3 regions of the Nonomuraea sp. MTCD27 genome follow, and region 3 is predicted to be linked to each of the others. Evidence: predicted binding sites of a transcription regulator. Region 3 holds the regulator's gene; each other region holds the start of a gene.

What was found. The regulator HrcA, encoded in region 3, represses chaperone genes, less so after heat shock. The targets are predictions, from matches to a motif close to TTGGCACTCTCNNNNNGAGAGTGCCAA.
Region 1: a site for HrcA is predicted at 2,079-2,105, ahead of groL (chaperonin GroEL). Genes of this name have one in related genera too.
Region 2: a site for HrcA is predicted at 2,171-2,197, ahead of groL (chaperonin GroEL). Genes of this name have one in related genera too.

The regions. Positions count from the first base shown of each region.
Region 1 covers NZ_JBGNUW010000007.1:387,663-392,973, forward strand. The annotation lists gene ACBJ59_RS23275 (GDSL-type esterase/lipase family protein) at 1-766, shown strand, start outside; gene ACBJ59_RS23280 (SRPBCC family protein) at 838-1,266, opposite strand; gene ACBJ59_RS23285 (TetR/AcrR family transcriptional regulator) at 1,398-2,000, opposite strand; gene groL (chaperonin GroEL) at 2,202-3,851, shown strand; gene ACBJ59_RS23295 (alpha/beta fold hydrolase) at 4,310-5,131, opposite strand; gene ACBJ59_RS23300 (MFS transporter) at 5,252-5,311, shown strand, end outside.
Region 2 covers NZ_JBGNUW010000040.1:31,887-37,197, reverse strand. The annotation lists gene ACBJ59_RS59255 (hypothetical protein) at 59-289, opposite strand; gene groL (chaperonin GroEL) at 438-2,063, opposite strand; gene ACBJ59_RS59245 (cold-shock protein) at 2,391-2,591, opposite strand; gene ACBJ59_RS59240 (MoaD/ThiS family protein) at 2,836-3,111, opposite strand; gene thrC (threonine synthase) at 3,136-4,368, opposite strand; SAM riboswitch class I at 4,382-4,521, opposite strand; gene ACBJ59_RS59230 (RNA polymerase sigma factor) at 4,601-5,155, opposite strand; gene ACBJ59_RS59225 (trehalose-6-phosphate synthase) at 5,187-5,311, shown strand, end outside.
Region 3 covers NZ_JBGNUW010000006.1:513,484-518,794, reverse strand. The annotation lists gene ACBJ59_RS21295 (DUF3097 domain-containing protein) at 1-734, opposite strand, end outside; gene ACBJ59_RS21290 (hypothetical protein) at 752-1,657, opposite strand; gene hrcA (heat-inducible transcriptional repressor HrcA) at 1,815-2,828, shown strand; gene dnaJ (molecular chaperone DnaJ) at 2,840-3,979, shown strand; gene ACBJ59_RS21275 (16S rRNA (uracil(1498)-N(3))-methyltransferase) at 3,981-4,706, shown strand; gene ACBJ59_RS21270 (hypothetical protein) at 4,711-5,311, opposite strand, start outside.

The DNA.
Region 1 (5,311 bases), on a different contig from region 3:
TCTGGCGGCCGGGGTGAAGGACGTGGAGATCTGGCTCCCGCAGGTCGAGGTCACCGAGCTGATCGAGCTGCGTACCGACGCGCCCGTCGAGGCCGTGCCGGACCGCGGCCGCCGCGTGTGGCTGCATCACGGCAGCTCGATCAGCCACGGCTCCAGCGCCGCCGGCCCGACCGAGACCTGGCCCGCGCTGGCCGCCGCCCGGGGCGGCGTCGAGCTGATCAACCTCGGGTTCAGCGGGAACGCGCTGCTCGACCCGTTCACCGCGCGTACCATCCGCGACACGCCCGCGGACCTGATCAGCCTCAAGATCGGCATCAACCTGGCCAACGCCGACCTGATGCGCTCGCGCGGCTTCACCCCCGCCGTGCACGGCTTCCTCGACACCATCCGCGACGGGCACCCCGGCACGCCGCTGCTGGTGATCTCCCCGATCCTCTGCCCCGTCCAGGAGGACACCCCCGGCCCCCTCGCCCCCGACCCCGACGACCCCGGCCTGCGGTTCCGGGCACTCGGCAGCCCGTCGGAGGTCGCCGCCGGCCGCCTGACCCTCAACGTCATCCGGGACGAGCTGGCCCGCATCACCGCGCAGCGGTCGATCGACGACCCCGCACTCCACTACCTCGACGGCCGCTCCCTCTACGGCGAGGCCGACTTCGTCGAGCTGCCCCTGCCCGACCGGGTCCACCCCGACCCGGCCGGCCACCGCCGCATCGGCGAACGCTTCGCCGAGCTGGTCTTCGGCGACGGGGGCCCGTGGAGCCCGTGAGGCGCTCGACGGGAGGCCGTAGAGCGCGTGAGGCGCTCTACGGGGGCCGTGGAGCGCGTGAGGCCGCTCTTCTACGTCGCGGGCAGCAGCGCGGCCAGCCGGCGCAGGCAGTGGCGCAGGAGGGCGACGGCCACCGGACGGGCCAGCGGCCACGCGGCCCGGCCCAGCGCCCCGAACGGCAGCTCCAGCTCCTCGGCCCACACCACCCGGCTGCCGCCCCGCTGCGGGAGCACCCGGATGGCGCCGCGCCCGCGCACGACGCGCCCGGTGTGCGTGATGCGCAGCAACGTCGGCGGCTGCCAGTGGGTGATCGTCATCGTGTCCAGGAAGCCGAACGGCCGCACCCCCGTGTACGCCTCCAGCCCGTCCTCGCCCACCCGGCGCGCCGTGGTCATGAGCATCCACTCCTGGTGCCGGGGCCAGTCGGTGATCAGGCCGAACACCTGCTCCGGCGGCGCCGGGACGTGGACGGCGGCGGCCGCGTACACCGGTTTCGCCACGATGATCCCCCCAAAGGTCGCTGGGACCATCCTGGCCCGCCACCGGGCACCGATGCCAGCACGTAGGGACCTTCCGGGGCTGGCCACCGGCTCCCGCACGACCGCCCCCTGATCCCTCCGGCCGCCTGAGCTCACCGATCCCGCGGTGTGGCGGGAAGGACGCAGGACAGGGCGCGGCGCAGGATGGTGGCGAAGGGCTCGGTGTTGCCCTTCTCCAGCCAGTGCCGCCCCGCCACCCGGATGGCCCCCGCGACCGCGGCCGCCATGACGGCGGGGAACAGGTCGCCCCCGGGGACGGGGCCGGTGCGCTCGGCGATCGCGTCGGCGAGCGGGCCCTCCGCCATGCTGAACGCCTTCAGCGCCTCCCCCTCCAGCTCGGGCGTCGACATGATCATGCGCAGGCCGGCCTTGTCGGGCTCGGGGTCGGTGTAGAGCTCGATCACGGCCGCGACGACGGCCTCGGCGAGCGGCTCATCGTCGGGCCGGGAGCGCAGCGCCTGCCCGGCGCGCCTGGACTGGTCGGCCTGGAAGGCGCAGATCGCCTCCTCCCGGCTGGAGAAGTAGTTGTTGTAGGTGCGGGGCGAGACGCCCGCCGCCGTGGCGATGTCGTGCACGCGGACCAGGGCCAGCCCGCTCGGCCCCTGCTCGATGGCCAGGCGCAGCGCGGCATGGCCGATCGCCTCCCGGGTGGCCTGCCGGTTGCGGGAGCGCAGGTCCATGGCGTCGTCGTTCATGGCTCCACCCTACCCGATGTTGCGCACCGCGCAGTATGTGCGTGCCACGCAATTTGTGGGTAGAGTGCGACGAGACGCCTGGCACTCCCACCCCGAGAGTGCCAACCGCTAGGCGTGTGCCGGGGCCGGCGAGGCCTGCCCGCAGGCCGTCCGTCGCGGGCGCCGTCCCCGGCACAGCCCCCAACGAGAGCAGGAGCAGCAATGGCTTCGAAGATGATCGCGTTCGACGAGGACGCCCGGCGCGGTCTCGAGCGCGGTATGAACCAGCTCGCCGACGCCGTCAAGGTGACCTTGGGTCCCAAGGGGCGCAACGTCGTGCTGGAGAAGAAGTGGGGCGCTCCCACGATCACCAACGACGGTGTTTCCATCGCCAAGGAGATCGAGCTCGAGGACCCATGGGAGAAGATCGGCGCTGAGCTGGTCAAGGAAGTCGCCAAGAAGACCGACGACGTCGCGGGCGACGGCACCACCACCGCCACCGTGCTCGCCCAGGCGCTGGTGCGCGAGGGCCTGCGCAACGTGGCCGCCGGCGCCAACCCGATGGCTCTGAAGAAGGGCATCGAAGCGGCCGTCGAGCGGGTCAGCGAGGAGCTCTCCAAGCTGGCCAAGAACGTGGAGACCAAGGAGCAGATCGCTTCGACCGCCTCCATCTCCGCCGCCGACGCCGAGATCGGCTCGCTCATCGCCGAGGCGATGGACAAGGTCGGCAAGGAAGGCGTCATCACCGTCGAGGAGAGCAACACCTTCGGCCTGGAGCTCGAGCTCACCGAGGGCATGCGCTTCGACAAGGGCTACATCTCACCGATCTTCATCACCGACTCCGACCGGCTCGAAGCCGTCCTGGACGACCCGTACATCCTGATCATGAGCGGCAAGGTCTCCGCCAACCGGGAGGTGGTGCCGCTGCTCGACAAGGTCGTGCAGTCGGGCAAGCCGCTGCTGGTCATCGCGGAGGACGTCGAGGGCGAGGCGCTGGCCACCCTGGTCGTCAACAAGATGAACGGCGTCTTCCGGTCGGTCGCGGTCAAGGCTCCCGGCTTCGGTGACCGCCGCAAGGCCATGCTCAACGACATCGCGATCCTGACCGGTGGTCAGGTCGTCGCCGAGGAGGTCGGTCTCAAGCTCGAGAGCGCCACCCTCGACCTGCTGGGCCGCGCCCGCAAGGTGGTCGTGACCAAGGACGAGACCACGATCGTCGACGGCGCCGGTGACGCCGAGCAGATCTCCGGCCGGGTCAACGAGATCCGCGCCGAGATCGAGCGCACCGACTCCGACTACGACCGTGAGAAGCTCCAGGAGCGCCTGGCCAAGCTCGCCGGCGGTGTCGCCGTCATCAAGGCCGGCGCCGCGACCGAGGTCGAGCTCAAGGAGCGCAAGCACCGCATCGAGGACGCCGTCCGCAACGCCAAGGCGGCTGTGGAGGAGGGCATCGTCCCCGGCGGTGGCGTGGCGCTGCTGCAGGCCGGCGCCGGCGTTTTCGACGGCGTTTCCGACGGGGCCTTCGACAAGCTCGGGCTCACGGGCGACGAGGCCACCGGTGCCGCCATCGTCAAGAAGGCGCTGGAGGAGCCGCTCAAGCAGATCGCGGTCAACGCCGGCCTCGAGGGCGGCGTCGTGGTCGAGCGCGTGCGCAACCTCACCCCGGGTGAGGGCCTCAACGCCGCGACCGGCGAGTACGTCAACATGTTCGACGCCGGCATCCTCGACCCGGCCAAGGTGACGCGCTCCGCGCTGCAGAACGCCGCCTCCATCGCGGCGCTCTTCCTCACCACCGAGGCCGTCATCGCCGAGAAGCCCGAGAAGACCCCCGCCGCTCCGGCGATGCCGGGCGGCGGCGACATGGGCTTCTAATTAGGCCCGGCACCCGATCCGCGCACCCGATCCGCATGTGGCCGGGGAAGGCGGCGGACCTTCCCGGCCACGGCGAACCTTTCCCGGCCACGGTGGAAAGAGCCGCCCGGCGACTGGCCACAGACCGCCGCCCTGTACGGCCGGCCGACCGGCCGGCCCGCCTGCCGCCCTCCTCCGTGGTCGAGCTGAACCGAGCGGTGGCCGTCGCCATGGCCCACGCCCGCTGGCGGAGCCGCACCTGGCGAACCGGCCGGCCGCGGACGGGTCCCTGCAGGGCGACGACCTGCTGCCCGCCACCCGCGCCGGCCTCCTGCGCCGCCTCGGCGGGCAAAAGGCGGCGGCCAAGGCATGCCGACAGGCCCTCGGCCTGGCGCACGCCGAGGCCCGGCCGCCGCTACCTGACACGCCGCCCCGGTGGGGAGGTCAGTGCCCGGCACCCGGCCCTGTCTCGAGGGAGGTCAGAGGGTGTCGAGGAAGCGCAGCAGCGCCGTGTTGACCTCCTCGGGGCGCTCCTGCTGGATCCAGTGACCGGCTCCGTCGATCACCACGTGGCCGCGCAGGTCGGAGGTGATCTCCGTGATCCGGTCGGTCCTCATGAACGACCCCACGGGGTCCTCCGAGCCGATGACGAACAGGGAGGGCACGTCGATCGTCCGGTCCTGGAAGCGTTCGGCCAGGGCCCAGTTGCGATCGAGGTTGCGGTAGTAGTTGAGCCCTCCGGTGAATCCGGTGGCGCGGAACGTCTCCGCGTACACGCCGTCCACGTCGAAATCCCGAAGGAGGGCGAAGAGCTCGTCCTCGGGGACCTCCGGCTCCTGGAAGCGCAGCATGTAGAAGTCGTCGCCGAGCCGCTTGCGCATGATCTGCGTCGGCGGTGCCGCGGAACGCCGGGTGGGCGGGACGCTGAGGCCCGCGACGGCCTTCGTCCTGCCGGGGTAGGCCAGCGCCAGGTGCCACACGACGGAGGCGCCCCAGTCGTGGCCGACGAAGACGGCCTGCTCCTGGCCTTCCGCGTCGAGCAGCCCGATCAGGTCGGCGGCGAGGGTGAAGACGTCGTACGCCTCGACCTCGGCCGGCCTGCTGCTCCCGCCGTACCCGCGCATGTCTGGCACGATCACCCGATAACCGGCGTCAGCCAGGGCGAAGATCTGGTGCCGCCAGGAGAAAGCGAGTTCCGGGAAGCCGTGCGCGAGGACGACGGCCGGGCCCTGGCCATGCGCGAAGACACGGAGCTCGATGCCGTTGGTCGCCACCTGCGTGGGAGTGAGCTGGTGCCACATGTGTTCCATTATGGGCGGCCGGTGAAGCCGTCCCCGAGATTTCCTGCCGGACCGATGTCGAGAAGCTCTCGATCGCTCCGACCAACCGGAGAAACATCGAGAGAACAGGAAATTTCGGATATGCGAGTCAACCGGGCATGGCTGGGACTGGGCGTCCTCGCGCTGCCGACATTGCTCGTC
Region 2 (5,311 bases), on a different contig from region 3:
ACCGGACGACCGCCGGTGGGTCAGGGACCGCCGGGAGTCCGCGCTCGGGCCCCCGCTGTCACTCGACCACCACGGCGCCCGACGTGCACGCCATGAGCTGCGGCAGCAGCGTGTCGAGGAGCCCGATCCCCGTGGTCGTGTTCGGCAGGCACAGCGGCCCCTGAAGCTGGCGCAGGAGGCTGAAGTCGGCCTCGTAAACCTCGTCGGCGTGCGCCGGGGCCACCGTGGCGGTGGCGGCGGCCAGGGTCAGGACGGCGATGCCGAAAATACGCTTGCTGCGGGAAAGCATCCTCTACTCCTTCGTTGAGGCGAGTGTGGCCACCACCTTTCCTCACTCCAAGTAGTCGATCAATTGTGAAACGTAATGGCAGATAAACAAAAACAAGAGCGGCCCGGAAAAATCCGGGCCGCCCTTCGTACCAGCGACGAGAAAAGACCTAGAAGTCCATGTCGCCGCCGCCCGGCATGGCCGGAGCGGCGGGGGTCTTCTCGGGCTTCTCGGCGATGACGGCCTCGGTGGTGAGGAAGAGCGCCGCGATGGAGGCGGCGTTCTGCAGCGCGGAGCGCGTCACCTTGGCCGGGTCGAGGATGCCGGCGTCGAACATGTTGACGTACTCGCCGGTCGCGGCGTTGAGGCCCTCACCCGGGGTGAGGTTGCGCACGCGCTCGACCACGACGCCGCCCTCGAGGCCGGCGTTGACCGCGATCTGCTTGAGCGGCTCCTCCAGCGCCTTCTTGACGATGGCGGCACCGGTGGCCTCGTCGCCCGTGAGCTCGAGCTTGTCGAAGGCCTTGGCACCGGCCTGCAGCAGCGCCACGCCACCGCCGGGAACGATGCCCTCCTCCACGGCCGCCTTGGCGTTGCGGACGGCGTCCTCGATGCGGTGCTTGCGCTCCTTGAGCTCGACCTCGGTCGCGGCGCCGGCCTTGATGACGGCGACACCGCCGGCGAGCTTGGCCAGGCGCTCCTGGAGCTTCTCACGGTCGTAGTCGGAGTCGGTGCGCTCGATCTCGGCGCGGATCTCGTTGACCCGGCCGGAGATCTGCTCGGCGTCACCGGCGCCGTCGACGATCGTGGTCTCGTCCTTGGTCACGACCACCTTGCGGGCGCGGCCCAGCAGGTCGAGGGTGGCGCTCTCGAGCTTGAGACCGACCTCCTCGGCGACGACCTGACCACCGGTCAGGATCGCGATGTCGTTGAGCATGGCCTTGCGGCGGTCACCGAAGCCGGGAGCCTTGACGGCGACGGAGCGGAACAGGCCGCGGATCTTGTTGACGACCAGGGTGGCCAGCGCCTCGCCCTCGACGTCCTCGGCGATGATCAGCAGCGGCTTGCCCGACTGCACGACCTTGTCGAGCAGCGGCAGCAGGTCCTTGTTGGCGGAGACCTTGCTGTTGACGATCAGGATGTACGGGTCCTCGAGCACGGCCTCCATGCGGTCCGAGTCGGTGACGAAGTACATCGACGTCATGCCCTTGTCGAAGCGCATGCCCTCGGTGAGCTCGAGCTCCAGGCCGAAGGTGTTGCTCTCCTCGACGGTGATGACGCCTTCCTTGCCGACCTTGTCCATCGCCTCGGCGATGAGCGAGCCGATCTCGGCGTCGGCGGCGGAGATGGAGGCGGTCGAAGCGATCTGCTCCTTGGTCTCCACATCCTTGGCCAGCTTGGAGAGCTCCTCGCTGACCCGCTCGACAGCCGCCTCGATGCCCTTCTTCAGAGCCATCGGGTTGGCGCCGGCGGCCACGTTGCGCAGGCCCTCGCGCACCAGCGCCTGGGCGAGCACGGTGGCGGTGGTGGTGCCGTCGCCCGCGACGTCGTCGGTCTTCTTGGCGACTTCCTTGACCAGCTCAGCGCCGATCTTCTCCCATGGGTCCTCGAGCTCGATCTCCTTGGCGATGGAAACACCGTCGTTGGTGATCGTGGGAGCGCCCCACTTCTTCTCCAGCACGACGTTGCGCCCCTTGGGACCCAAGGTCACCTTGACGGCGTCGGCGAGCTGGTTCATACCGCGCTCGAGACCGCGCCGGGCGTCCTCGTCAAACGCGATCATCTTGGCTGCCATAAGGCTAGACCTCCCAGATGCAGGGTGGCTTGTCGTGGACCGAGCCGACGCCCGCGACGGCATGGGTCCGCATCTCCGTTCGGCAGACCCCATCGTCTCGATCCGAGTTGGCACTCTGCTGCACAGAGTGCCAACGAACTGTTTAGCACTCTACCCTGCCGAGTGCAAGCGAACGCCCCCTGCCCCCCTACTCCCGCCCAGGTCAGTGCGTCGGTACGGCGAGCCGCCCGGAGCGGCTCGCCGCACGCGAGTCGGCGAAAGAGAGGTGACGGTTCGCACGGACTGCGCTGCCGTGCGATCCCGCCCGGTGCATACCAGTGATGAAAATCAGACCGCGCGGACAGACTCCGCCTGCGGTCCCTTCTGGCCCTGCGTGATCTCGAACTCGACGCGCTGCCCCTGTTCGAGAGATCGGTACCCGTCCATCATGATCGCTGAGTAATGGACGAATACATCCTTACCACCGTCTACCGCGATGAAGCCGTAGCCCTTGTCCGCGTTGAACCACTTGACGGTGCCCTGCGCCACTTCCGACTCCTCTTACTGGTCTCCCAGATCTCGCCCATTCCTCCGCGGGACCTGTAATCGCATGACTTAACGGAAAATCAGCCAGACGATCGCCCTCGACCATACCTGTGGCAAGGGGTTTGGCAACAGAGTCAATCTGCAAATCGCGTATTTCTTCGCAGCGAAGACCCTTCAACGTTGAATTACCCCAGGAAAAGCAGAAGGCGCCCACTAGGGGCGCCTTCAAGAGTGTGCTCCGCGGGACTCAGCCGCCGGCAACCGCCGGGATGATGGAGATCTGAGTGCCTTCTGGTGCGGGAGTGTCGAGACCCTCGGCGAATCGGACGTCCTCTTCCCCAACGTAAACGTTGACGAAACGACGAATCTTGCCCGATTCATCCAGAATTCTCGCGCCGATCCCCGGGTAGTCAGAGTCCAGCTTGGCGAGCACGTCACGAAGAGTCGCACCCTCGCCACTCACCTCGGCGCTACCCCCGGTGTACGTGCGCAGAATGGTGGGAATCCGCACAGAAACGCTCATGGTTAAAGTCGCCTTTCCTGATTGTCAGACAGTCGCGCGGAACGCGTCGAGAGAGGGCCGGATCACGGCCGTGGGCGTGGCGTCGTCGCTGATCGCGTCGAGCGTCTTGAGCCCGTCACCGGTGTTCAGCACCACGGTCTCGGCCTCGGGGTCGAGCCGGCCGCTCTCGGTGAGCTTCTTCAGCACGCCCACGGTCACCCCGCCGGCGGTCTCGGCGAAGATGCCCTCTGTCGAGGCCAGGAGCTTGATCGCGGCCACGATCTCCGGGTCCGTGACGTCCTCGACGCCCCCTCCGGTGCGCCGCGCGATGTCCAGCACGTACGGCCCGTCGGCGGGGTTGCCGATGGCCAGCGACTTGGCGATGGTGTTGGGCTTGACCGGCTGCACGACGTCGTGCCCGGCCTTGAACGCCGTGGACACGGGCGAGCACCCGGCGGCCTGAGCGCCGAAGATCTTGTAGGGCGTGTCCTCCACCAGGCCCAGCGCCACCAGCTCCTTGAAGCCCTTGTCGATCTTCGTGAGCTGCGAGCCGGACGCGATGGGAATGATGATCTGCTCGGGCAGGCGCCAGCCGAGCTGCTCGGCGATCTCGTACGCGAGTGTCTTGGAGCCCTCGGCGTAGTAAGGCCGCAGGTTGATGTTGGTGAAGCCCCACTTGTCACCCAGGGGGTCGCCGATCAGCTCGGAGCAGAACCTGTTGACGTCGTCGTAGGTGCCCTCGATCCCGATCAGCTTCCCGCCGAACACGCGGGCCATGGCGATCTTGGCCTGCTCGAGGTTGGCCGGGATGAACACGCACGCGTCGAGCCCCGCCCGCGCCGCGGCGGCGGTGACCGCGCCCGCGAGGTTGCCCGTGGAGGAGCAGGAAAGCGTGTGGAAGCCGAAGTTGCGGGCCGCCTCGACGGCCATGGCGACCACCCGGTCCTTGAAGGAGTGGGTGGGGTTTCCCGAGTCGTCCTTCACGTAAAGGGACTTGATGCCGAGCGCCCGCCCGAGGTTTCCGGCCTTGACCAATTTGGTCCAGCCGGGGTTCATATTCGGCTTGGTGGCCACGTCGGCCGGCACGGGGAGCAGTGAACGGTAACGCCAGATGTTGGCCGGACCCGACTCGATGTCCGCGCGGGTCACGTCGCCGAAGGAGTAGGCCGCCTCAAGCGGCCCGAAACACTCCTGGCAGGCGAAGCTGGGACCCAGCGGGTAACGCGCGCCGCACTCGCGGCAGGACAGAGCTTCGGCGGGACCAAAGTCAAGCGACATGAAGCGAGGCCTTCCCTCATCTTCGCCCACGGCCACCTTGACCGCGAACCGGAATTGGCACCTTGTCCCGGTCGGCCTCGCAGGTCGCGAGTCGAAACCGGGAGGGTTGCCGGGGCTTCGCAGGGCCGGTCCCTCCACCCCTCTGGATGAGCAATATGCAGTTGTTGAAAAGGACTCTACCCGCTTAAGTGGCCGAAATTACCACCCGTCTCACCATGCGAGACGGGTGGTCTCAGCGATAGTCCTCACCCAGCACGCCCTGAACGTATTTGCGGGCCTGGTGGATGCGTGACTTGGCGGTGCCCAGCGGGATGCCGAGCTGCTCGGCCACCTCGTTGTAGTCCAGCTGGACGATATCGCGCAACACCAGCGCCTGCGCCAGGTCCGGCTTGTCGGCCTCCAGCGCCTCCATCGCGTCGAGCAGGTCGAGCCGCGAGCCCGCGATCACGCTGACCCGTTGCACGTCGGGCTTCTGCATCGGCAGTTCGTCCGAGCTCTGCTCGGCCGCCCGCCGCTTGAGCGACCTGTACGTGGTCCGCGCGCAGTTGGCCGTCACGATGTGCAGCCAGGTGCTGAACCTGGCCCGCCCCTCGAAGCGCCCGATGTTGCGCGCCACGGCCAGCAACGTATCTTGCGAGGCCTCCTCGGCGTCCTGGTGATAAGGCAGGATCCGGGCGCAGTGTCGCATCACATCCGGCTCTATCCGCGCCAGGAGCTCGCCAAGTGCGCGATGATCTCCAGCAGCGGCGGAGCGGGCGAGTTCCTCGGTTAGCTCATCAAGCGCCATAGCTGGGATCCTATGATCGAAGGGAGCCTTGATGAACAGCGTCCTGCTGGCCTCGAACAGAGGTCCGGTCTCCTTCACCGTCTCCGACGGCGGCGAGCTGACCATGAGGCGCGGCGGCGGCGGCCTGGTCTCGGGGCTGTCGGGAGTGGCCAAGGA
Region 3 (5,311 bases):
TTCGAGACGGCGCCGAGAATGCGCCGCCATGCCTCCGCGGGCTCCATGCGCCAGCCGAGGGCGGCGATCACGCCCTCCTTCCACGGCACCCCGCGCGGCACGTCGGGCCAGGCGGGGATGCGCAGCACGGAGGGTTTGACCGCCTGCCAGATGTCGATGTAGGGGTGCCCCACCACCAGCACGTCCGGTGAGGTGATCTCGGCGGCGATCCTGCTCTCCTTGGAGCCGGGCACCAGGTGGTCCACCAGCACGCCCAGCCGGCGCCCCGGCTCGGGGCCGAACTCCGCCACGATGGCGGGCAGGTCGTCCACGCCTTCGAGATATTCGACCACGACCCCCTCGACCCGAAGGTCATGGCCCCAGATCTTCTCCACGAGGGCGGCGTCGTGCACGCCCTCCACGTAGATCCGGCTCTGCCTGGCCACCCTGGCCCGCAGCCCCTCCACGGCGATGGAGCCCGACGCGCTGCGCCTGGGGCCCGCGGGGGCCGCCGTGGGGCGGACCAGGGTCACGGCCTTGCCGTCCAGCAGGAAGGCGGCGGGTGCGAGGGGGAACAGGCGGCGCTTGCCGAACCGGTCTTCGAGCGTGACGGCCTCCTTGTCGCAGGCCACCACGGCGCCGCAGAAGCCGCTGTCCGCGTCCTCCACGACGAGGTCCGGCTCGGCGGGCACTTTCGGGATCTTGCCCTTGCCCGGCCGACGCCAATTTCCCGACAGAACATCGCCCTCGTACACACGGGGACCGTAGCAAATCACCCGCTGACCGCAAGGCGCTTACGCGCACCGCTGCGGCGTACGAGGACGGTGATGGTGCCGGCGATCGCGACGAGCAGACCCACGCCGGGGACGAGCACCAGCGCGGCCAGCCCGCCGGTGATCCCGCCCACGGCGGACAGGGCGTCGCGGCCCACGCCGTAGCGTACGGTGGCCTGCTCCTGGTTGGTGCAGGTGAGCTGGTAGTCGCCCTTGGCCGGGGCGTTGATCACGAGGAACTGCTCCCAGACGGCCCCGTTCACCGTGACCTTCTGGGTGCCCGCGGTCTTGGCCAGCCTGGCCTGCCCGGGCCCGCCGGTGATGGCGCAGTCGTAGGTGACCTGAGTGTCACTGGCGATGTACACGGCGGGCTTGTCGGCCGGGTCCACCGGGACGGTGACGCTTTCGCCCGACGCGAACGTCCGGGTCGGAGCCAGGTCCGCCACGCTGCTCACCACCCCGCCGGTGAACATGAGCACCCCCGCCACCGCGCACACCACGAACACGCCCCAGGCCGCCGCGAGCCACCACAGGCGGGGCTTTATCGCTTTGGAGTCGATTCGTGGCGGAAATTGGGGCTGTTGGCCGTATTGTCCGTACTGAGGTGGCGGGCCGAACTGGGTGGGCTGACCGTACTGCGGCAGCTGACCGTACTGCGGTGGCTGGCCGTACTGCGGTGGCTGGCCGAAAGGCGGCTGTCCGTAGGGCGGCTGGCCCTGTGGTGGCTGGCCGGGGCCGGGCTGAGAGCCGGGCTGGGGGCCGTAACCGGGCTGGGAGCCCGGTTGCGGGCCGTAGCCGGGCTGGGAGCCGGGCTGCGGGCCGTACTGAGGAGGTCGCGGCTGACCGTGGTAAGGACCCTGCCCGGGCGGGGGGCCGTACGACGGGGGCTGGGATTCGTCGGTCATATGGGCAAGTGTGAGGCCTGTCGCTTCCAGGAAGCTAGCAGCAGGATGGGACGCGGTGTTATCGCACCTTGTGGGCGAGAGCCGTACACTTGGCACTCGGGAACACAGAGTGCTAGACACCGCGTTCCTGATAAGGACAGAGGCAGGAGGTGAGCACGTGCTCGACGATCGGAAACTGGCGGTGCTCCGCGCCATTGTCGAAGACTACGTGTCCACCAACGAACCGGTGGGCTCCAAGGCACTCGCCGAGCGCCACAACCTGAAGGTCTCCCCGGCGACGGTCAGGAACGACATGGCCGCGCTGGAGGAGGAAGGCTACATCACCCAGCCCCACACCAGCGCGGGCCGTGTGCCGACGGACAAGGGCTACCGCCTGTTCGTCGACCGGCTGTCGCAGGTCAAGCCGTTGTCGGGGGCCGAGCGCAGGGCGATCGAGACGTTCCTCGCCGGCGCCGTCGACCTCGACGACGTGGTCACCCGCACGGTCCGGCTGCTCGCGCAGCTGACCAGGCAGGTGGCGGTGGTGCAATACCCGACGCTGACGCGTTCGACGGTCAGGCACGTCGAGCTGGTCCCGCTGAACGACCGGCGGGTCATGCTCGTGCTGATCACCAACACCGGCCGGGTCGAGCAGCGCGTGGTCGAGCTGCCCGAAGTGGTGGAGGACACCCGCATTGCGCATCTGCGGGCCGTGCTCAACGCCTGCCTCGACGGCTGCGGCCTGAGCACCGTCCCGGAGCTGGTCGCCGACCTGCCCGAGCGGCTGCCCGTCGAAGACCGGCCCGCCGTGGCCACGATCCTGTCCGTGCTGCTCGAGACGCTGGTGGAGCGGCACGACGAGAAGATCGTGTTCGCCGGCGCGGCCAACCTCGCCGGCGCCGACTTCACCGTCGGCCTGCGCGACGTGCTGGAGGCGCTGGAAGAGCAGGTGGTCCTGATGCGGCTGCTCGGCGAGACTTCATCAGACACGCCGTCCGCTCTCACCGTGCGCATCGGCTCAGAAAACCCCTACCTGCGCGGCACATCCGTCGTCGCGACCGGATACGGTTCTGGCGACAACCAACTTGCCCGGCTCGGCGTGCTGGGGCCGACCAGGATGGACTATCCCGTGACGATGGGCGCCGTACGCGCGGTGGCACGCTACGTCAGCCAGATCCTGGCTGCATCATAAGAGGTCGATAAGTGGCAAACAGCGACTACTACGCCACCCTCGGGGTGCGCCGTGACGCAAGTCAGGACGAGATCAAGAAGGCCTACCGCCGACTCGCCCGTGAGCTGCACCCCGACGTGAACCCCGATCCTGAGACCCAGGAGCGGTTCAAGGAGATCACGCAGGCTTACGAGGTGCTGTCCGATCCGAACAAGCGCCAGATGTACGACCTGGGTGGCGACCCCTTCGGCGGCGCGGCGGCGGGCGCGGGCGCCGGAGGCTTCGGAGCGGGCTTCCCCTTCAGCGACATCATGGACGCCTTCTTCGGCACGGCGGGCGGCGCCCGGGGGCCCCGCTCGCGCGCCCGCAGGGGCCGCAACGCCACCATCCGGGTGGAGCTCGACCTGCGCGAGACGGCGTTCGGCACCACCCGCGAGCTGGTCGTCGACACGGCCGTGCTGTGCGAGGTGTGCCACGGCGCGGGAGCCGCGGCGGGCACCCACCCCGACACCTGTGACATGTGCAACGGGCGCGGCGAGATCTCCCAGGTCACCCGGTCCTTCCTGGGCCAGGTCATGACCTCGCGGCCGTGCCCGCAGTGCGGTGGCTTCGGCACGATCATCCGCCACCCCTGCCAGGAGTGCTCCGGCGACGGCCGGGTGCGCACCCGCCGTACGATCAAGGTCCGCATCCCCGCGGGCGTGGAGGACGGCACCCACATCCAGCTCGCCGGCGAGGGCGAGGTCGGCCCCGGCGGCGGACCACCCGGAGACCTGTTCCTGGAGATCGTCGAGCGGGCCCACGAGATCTTCGAGCGGCGCGGCGACGACCTGCACTGCACCGTGCAGATCCCGATGACCGCCGCCGCCCTCGGCACCATCCTGGCGGTGGAGACGCTCGACGGCTCCGAGGAGGTCGACGTCCGCCCCGGCACGCAGTCCGGCCAGGTCATCACCATGTACGGGCGCGGTGTGCAGCGGCTCAACGAGTCCGGCAGGGGTGACCTGCTGATCCACGTCAACGTGGAGACGCCGACCCGGCTCGACACGGCCCAGGAAGAGCTCCTGCGCGAACTGTCCAGGCAGCGGGGTGAGGAGCGCCCGCCTGGCAAGTTCGCACCGGGACAGCAGGGTTTTTTCTCCCGCCTGCGTGACGCCTTCAACGGCCGGTGACGTGACCGCACCCGTGTTCCTGGCCCACCGGCTGGACGGGCCGGAGCTGACGCTCGACGGCCCCGAGGGGCGGCACGCGGCCTCCGTGCGCCGCCTGCGGGCCGGTGAGCGGGTCGATCTGACCGACGGGGCCGGCGGGGTGGCCGAATGCGTCGTCCGCGAGACGCTGAAGGACGCGCTCAGGCTCGACGTGCTGCGCCGCTACGACGTCGAGGCGCCCCGGCCCCGGATCGTGGTCGTCCAGGGGCTGCCCAAGGGCGACCGGGGCGAGCTGGCGGTCGAGATGATGACCGAGGCGGGTGTGGACGTGATCGTGCCCTGGGCGGCCGCGCGCAGCATCACGCAGTGGAAGGGCAACAAGGTCGCCAAGGCGCTGGGCCGGTGGCGCTCCACGGCCCGCGAGGCGGGCAAGCAGGCCCGCCGGTTCCACCTGCCCGAGGTGGCGGACCTGGCCTCGACCGCGCAGGTCGAGCGGCTGCTGTCGGAGGCGGCGCTGGGGCTGGTGCTGCACGAGGAGGCGGCCGAGCCGCTGTCCGGGGTGGAGCTGCCGGCCGGGGGCGACATCGTGGTGGTCGTGGGGCCCGAAGGGGGCGTCTCGGAGGAGGAGCTGGCCGGGTTCCGGGCGGCCAAGGCGATGCCGGTGCTGCTGGGGCCGACGGTCCTGCGCACGTCCACGGCGGGGGTGGCGGCGGCGGCCGTGCTGCTCAGCCGCACGGGGCGCTGGTGAGCTCCTAGGGCGTGGTCTGGTCGGTCTCCAGCAGGGGACTGGCCACGGTGGTGGGAGTCTCCGTCACGTCGTCGGGCGGGCATTCCTCAGGTGGACACGACGTCGTGGGCTGCGCTGTCGTCTGCTCCACGGTGGGCGTCGGCGAGATCACGGGGCAGTCGGCCGGCGGCTCGACCTGCTCGGCCTGGGTGGACGGGCAGTCGGTGGGGGTGGCGCTGGGCGACGGCGACGGCGACGGCCTGCTGGTCGAGTCGGCCTTCTTGGTGGGCCGCGGCGACGCCGGCTGCGTGGTGTCAGGGATCACGACCTTGGGCTGGTCGGGACTCGGCTCCTGCGCCGGGGGCTGCTGCGAGCGGGTGGTGGAGGAGTTGGACGGGACTTCGGTGACCTCGTTGCCCAGCGGGGCGACGGGCTTCTGGTCGATGATCTGGGAACGCAGCTCGGGGACAGCCATCACGATCGTTCCGGCCACCAGGATGGCGCTGGCGGCGGCCGCGCCCGCTCGCCACCAGAACAGGTTGCGTACGCCACGCCGCTCGATGCGGGCACGGATGATCTCCAGTCCTTCCGGCGAGGGCACGACCGCGTCCGCCTCCGCGCGGAGC